Regions from separate parts of the Buttiauxella cochleicola genome, predicted to be linked through region 2. Evidence: predicted binding sites of a transcription regulator. Region 2 holds the regulator's gene; the other holds the start of a gene.
The links. The regulator LexA, encoded in region 2, represses DNA repair genes until DNA is damaged. The targets are predictions, from matches to a motif close to TNCTGTATGTACATACAGNA.
Positions count from the first base shown of each region.

Region 1: a site for LexA is predicted at 1,803-1,822, ahead of mutH (DNA mismatch repair endonuclease MutH). Genes of this name have one in related genera too.

Region 1 covers NZ_JAJSOU010000012.1:100,097-103,266, forward strand. The annotation lists gene ptsP (phosphoenolpyruvate--protein phosphotransferase) at 1-604, opposite strand, end outside; gene rppH (RNA pyrophosphohydrolase) at 617-1,147, opposite strand; gene mutH (DNA mismatch repair endonuclease MutH) at 1,833-2,519, shown strand; gene LVQ79_RS16610 (TerC family protein) at 2,593-3,170, shown strand, end outside.
Region 2 covers NZ_JAJSOU010000009.1:38,960-42,129, forward strand. The annotation lists gene plsB (glycerol-3-phosphate 1-O-acyltransferase PlsB) at 1-798, opposite strand, end outside; gene LVQ79_RS13460 (diacylglycerol kinase) at 925-1,293, shown strand; gene lexA (transcriptional repressor LexA) at 1,402-2,010, shown strand; gene dinF (MATE family efflux transporter DinF) at 2,085-3,170, shown strand, end outside.

The DNA of each region.
Region 1 (3,170 bases), on a different contig from region 2:
TAGATGCCTCCGACACTTGCTCCATTAAAGGGAGTGTCGAATCCATCCAACCTTCGGCAATTGCTACACCCGGAGATGCAGGTAACGCACGAATACGCGTTTGGCGATATTGACCAAATAAGGCAGCCAGCTGTGATTGAGAGAGGATTGCCGCCATTTGTGTGGCGAGCGTAACGAGGAAAGACTCCTCGCTTTCATCATATTGCCGGTGCTCACGTTGTTGTACTACCAACACACCCAGCAACTGGCGACGCTGGATGATAGGGACACCCAGGAAGGCGCGAAAACGTTCTTCTTTTACTGCAGGTACATATTTAAAACTTGGGTGCTTCTGCGCATCAGCAAGGTTTATCGGCTCTGCAAGACGCCCAACCAGTCCGACAATGCCTTCATCAAATGCGAGTGTAATGGTGCGACCACGTGGCTTTTTAAGGCCACGTGTTGCCATGAGATAAAAGCAGCGCCTGTCATGATCTGCGAGATAAACCGAGCATACCTCGGTATCCATCGCAAGGCAGATGTCTGTAACCAAAATATCCAGCGCCTCATTGAGGCGCGGGGCACTGGCAACCTTCTCGACTATTTCTCGCAGACGGGTAAGCATTTTTCGCGTGACTTAACCTCTTTTACGTCGCCATGCAGGCGCGTTATTACGTGGTGGCGCAACTTCCTGTAGCGGCATTACGACGCTTGCAAACTCTTTCATCACCCGACGATACACATCGCGTTTAAAGGAGACGACCTGACGAACCGGATACCAATAACTAACCCAACGCCAGCCATCAAACTCTGGGGTACTACTGGTTTGCATATTGATATCGTTATCGCTACTGATCAACTGCAAGAGAAACCATTTTTGTTTCTGGCCGATACAAACCGGCTTTGTGTCCCAACGCACCAAACGTTTAGGTAACTTGTAACGTAACCAGTTTCGGGTCGAGGCGAGTATTCGGACATCTTTTCGCTGTAAACCCACTTCCTCGAAAAGCTCCCGGTACATTGCCTGTTCCGGGGATTCGCCAGGATTGATGCCACCTTGCGGAAACTGCCAGGAATGTTGACCAAAACGCCTGGCCCACATTACCTGACCCTGCCGATTACAGATTACGATACCAACATTCGGGCGGTAGCCATCATCATCGATCACCGGACTACCTCAAAACAAACTTAGATTAGGGCGATTGTTTCATACAAGCGCTAGACGGTAAACCACTGTGTAACGGTTCTCAGAAGGAATAACATTTGAATAACTCACAAAATATGACCGAGTTATAAACATTAACGTGGATGGGCCTCGCAGTTTATTCACTTTTTCTGTGGATATAACTGTGAAGAACTACCTTATACACTCGGGACAACTTAGGATAACTCCTGAAACCCATTAAAAATATGAAATAAAATAATCAATATATTCAATACAATAAAGATATAATGAATAACTTACAGCTCAGTAGTGTGACGATCATCACACATGAAGATCTCACACTGATGAAAGATCGACCAATGACGTTTTTATCCACAGATTGTGCCAACAAGTTAGTCACAATCTGGTGAAAAAATGGGTTTAACCCCCAGTCAAGGCTGTAAATCGAACCAGTAGTGAGCTTTTTTATCACTTATCCCATTTTTCTGTGGATAACCCGGTGTAAGATCCTGTTCACTCCCGGTGACCAGAATGGGAAAAGGTTTTTTCCAAATTAAAAAACGATAAGTTTTAATCTTAAAAGTTATTAAAAATCAGTGCATTGTCATTCTTATCCCCGGCACGCTAAACTATCTTTATATCGCGGGATAATTACGCTTACTTTTTGAACAGCCAGTAACAAGATAACATGCAAACACTCAGTCCCTTACTTAACCCTCCAGAAAACGAACAGATATTACTGACTCAAGCTCAGAAGCTGGCTGGCTATACGCTAGGTGAACTGGCAGCTTTAGCCAGATTGCCGATCCCAAAGGATCTCAAGCGCGACAAAGGCTGGATCGGTGTTTTGCTTGAACTATGGCTGGGTGCCAGTGCTGGTAGCAAACCTGAACAAGATTTCGCAGCATTAGGAATTGAGCTGAAAACTATTCCTGTGGATAGATTTGGCCGCCCGTTGGAAACTACTTTTGTTTGCGTGGCCCCGCTCACCGGTAACACAGGGGTGACGTGGGAAACCAGCCATGTGCGCCACAAATTAAAACGGGTTCTGTGGGTTCCGGTTGAAGGAGAGCGGCAAATTCCTCTTGCTGAGCGTCATATCGGCACGCCTTTGCTGTGGGCTCCTTCCGAGGAAGAAGAGCAGCAGTTGCGTCAGGATTGGGAAGAGTTAATGGATTTGATTGTGCTCGGCCAGGTTGAGCGCATCACCGCACGACACGGAGAAGTGTTGCAGTTACGCCCCAAAGCCGCCAATAGCAAAGCGCTAACCAATGCATTCGGTGCTGATGGCGCGCCAATTCTTACGCTCCCGCGCGGTTTTTATCTGAAAAAGAACTTTACCGCCGCTTTACTGGCTAATCATTTCTCGTTGTAGCACCAATTAATTTGTGTCCTGCGTTCAGCTCGCGTTTATAATTGGCGTTTTATAATTTCTGGCAGGGCTTTAAATGTTGTTTGCATGGGTTACCGATCCTAACGCGTGGATGGCGCTAGGGACACTGACGATTCTGGAAATCGTTCTGGGTATCGACAATATCATCTTCCTCTCACTTGTTGTGGCGAAGCTGCCTAAAGCGCAGCAAGCCAAAGCGCGCCGCCTGGGACTGGGGGCTGCGATGATTATGCGTTTGGTGTTACTGGCGTCTATCGCCTGGATGACGCACTTAATTCACCCTCTGTTTTCCGTGATGGGCCATGCGTTCTCGGCACGAGACCTCATTTTGACATTAGGTGGCGTGTTCTTAATCTGGAAAGCGAGCAAAGAGATTCACGAGTCCATTGAAGGTGAAGAGGAAGGAATAAAAACCAACGTTCACTCCTTCTTTGGCGCAATTGTGCAGATAATGCTGCTGGATATTATCTTCAGTCTGGATTCCGTCATTACAGCCGTTGGCCTGTCCGATCATCTGTTTATTATGATGGCTGCTGTGGTGATTGCCGTAATGGTGATGATGTTTGCTGCAAAATCGATTGGTGATTTTGTAGAACGCCACCCTTCGGTGAAAATGCTGGCGCTGTCATTCTT
Region 2 (3,170 bases):
CAAACGAACGGCTTCATAAGAGAAGTTCGCCGCAATCTCTTCCATCAAGGCAACAGCATTTTGCTGCGCTTTTTCATGGGAGATTTTCTTGCTGCGCGCTTCATCTTCTACTGCACGGGCAATAGCTTTTGAAGCCAAAAGCTTATTGAACAGATCCTGACGTACCGGCAGACGCGGGCCAACAGTCGCTAAGCGCTGGCGAGCAAAGTGCATACGCGCCACGCGTGCCAGTTTTTGGGCGATTTTTTTGTCTGTACCGTGATCGGTTGCCATCTGGCGCAGCGAAACAGGTGCAGAGAACCGCACAAAGCTGTCGCGCCCAAGCCAGGAGACTGCGAAGAATTTCTGAATGCCGTTAAGCATCTTCAGTGGCGGGTTAACTTCGCCTTTTTCGCGACCCGGAGAGCGGCCAAACATCACCGATACCGGCACCATCTGCACATCCAGATTTGGATTGCTGCGGTGCAAGTCGAGATAATCATGGAACAGCTTGATCGACTCTTCTTTTGGCGTGTAATAAGTGAACACACGCGGGCCGCCATGGATAAAGACATAGCGCGGCAATACCGCACCGTCGATCTCTAACGGCTCGAGAGGGTCGGGCAAGTTGTGCGCGAGGCATTGCGCGCGCAGGGTTAATAAGTCCGCCTTTGAGTTATAAGGCAGAACGTACATTATTGGGCGTGTGGGATCTAAGCCCAGTTCGGCCTGTGGATCTGCCGGAATGGACTTGCTCTTTACCAGAACGCCTAATGGTAAATTAAGTAATTTGTAGTAGATTCTTGGCCAGCCTGACATAAACGATGTAAAGCCTCAGGTTAATGATGCAAATTCGCCGCAAGAATATCAGAATCTCACCCAGATTTCTGTGGCGTTATAATTTTGACAAGCATTGATGCAAATAATTTGAAAAGGTTTCCTAAAATGGCGAGCAGTACCACTGGACTTACCCGTATCATCAAAGCCGCAGGCTACTCATGGAAAGGGCTCAAAGCAGCCTGGATCAACGAAGCAGCTTTCCGCCAGGAAGGCGTTTCTGCTGTTATCGCCATTGCCATCGCATGTTGGTTAGATGTCGATCCCATTACCCGCATTCTACTTATCGGCTCAGTCGTGCTGGTCATGATTGTCGAGATCCTCAATAGCGCTATTGAGGCACTTGTCGACCGTGTTGGCACTGATTATCACGAGCTTTCAGGACGCGCCAAAGATATGGGCTCGGCCGCTGTATTAATTTCAATTATCCTCGCAGTAATTACCTGGGTCACGCTGCTTTGGTCGCATTTGCGGTGATCTTTCCAGAATAGTTAAGTGCCTGGTTTTTTGCTTAATTTGTGGTTCCAAATTGACCTTTGACTGTATATACTCACAGCATAACTGTATAAACACCCAGGGGGCGGAATGAAAGCGTTAACTACCAGGCAGCAAGAGGTGTTTGATCTTATTCGGGATCATATCAGCCAGACCGGCATGCCACCGACTCGTGCCGAGATTGCTCAACGTCTGGGGTTCCGTTCTCCGAACGCCGCTGAAGAGCATTTAAAAGCACTTGCCCGTAAAGGTGTGCTTGAAATTGTTTCTGGTGCATCCCGTGGTATCCGCCTGTTGGTGGAAGAAGTGACTGGTATTCCACTGGTTGGGCGTGTTGCTGCAGGTGAGCCACTCCTGGCACAGCAACATATCGAAGGCCATTACCAGGTTGATCCTTCACTGTTCAAACCAAATGCCGACTTCTTGCTGCGCGTCAGCGGTATGTCAATGAAAGACATCGGCATTATGGATGGCGACCTGCTTGCGGTTCATAAAACTCAGGATGTGCGTAATGGCCAGGTTGTTGTCGCGCGTATCGATGATGAAGTTACCGTTAAGCGCTTAAAACAACAGGGCAATACAGTTCATCTGCTGCCAGAAAACAGTGAGTTTGAACCGATCGTGGTAGACCTGCGCGAGCATAACTTCTCAATTGAAGGGCTGGCTGTTGGGGTTATTCGCAACGGCGACTGGCTGTAAAATCTCTTTAGGTGATGCGCATTTAGAATGCGCATCACTGCCTTAATTCTCTTTGATCTCCTTCAGGAGAGGTCATGCAATTATTCTCCACAGCGGATCGTGCGCTCTGGCGCCTCGCTTTACCCATGATTTTCTCCAACATTACTGTTCCGCTGCTTGGCCTTGTCGATACGGCTGTGATTGGTCATCTGGATAGTCCTGTTTACTTGGGCGGTGTTGCCATTGGTGCGACAGCAACCAGCTTCCTGTTTATGTTGCTGCTGTTTTTACGAATGAGTACCACAGGCTTAACTGCTCAGGCTTTTGGCGCCAATAATCCCTCAGCGTTAGCTCGTGCACTGGTGCAACCACTATTGCTGGCACTTGGGGCAGGGGTGGCAATTGTCTTACTGCGCGATCCCCTCATTTCACTCGCTTTACAAATTGTTGGTGGCAATCAGGATGTGCTCGTACAAGCACAACGCTTTCTTGAAATCCGCTGGCTAAGTGCGCCAGCCTCGCTTGCCAACCTGGTTCTACTAGGATGGTTGTTAGGGGTTCAATACGCACGAGCTCCGGTTATCTTGCTGGTAGTCGGCAATGTTCTGAATATCGTACTGGATGTGTGGCTGGTTATGGGGTTGCACCTTGATGTTCAAGGGGCGGCACTTGCGACTGTCACTGCTGAATACGCGACATTTTTCATCGGATTGCTGATGGTGAAGAAGGTTATGGGCATGCGTGGTATCAGCTTTGAGATGATTAAGCAGTCCTGGCGTGGCAATGTTCGGCGCTTACTGGCGCTCAATCGGGACATCATGTTGCGCTCGTTATTACTGCAAGTGTGCTTTGCATCAGTGACCATCTTTGGTGCGCGCTTAGGTAGCGAAATTGTCGCCGTCAATGCGGTATTAATGACGCTTCTGACGTTTACCGCTTATGCGCTTGATGGTTTTGCCTATGCCGTTGAAGCCCATTCCGGGCAAGCTTATGGCGCAAAGAATCGCGGCCAACTACTCGAGGTTTGGGGTGCTGCCTGTCGCCAGGCGGGTTTAGTCGCGCTCATGTTTGCCGTGGTGTATGCCCTATTTGGCGAGCAAATTGTTTCTCTTCTGACGTCCATTCCCCAATTACAGCTACAGGCCGATCGCTATCTCCACTGGCAGATTGTATTACCCGTA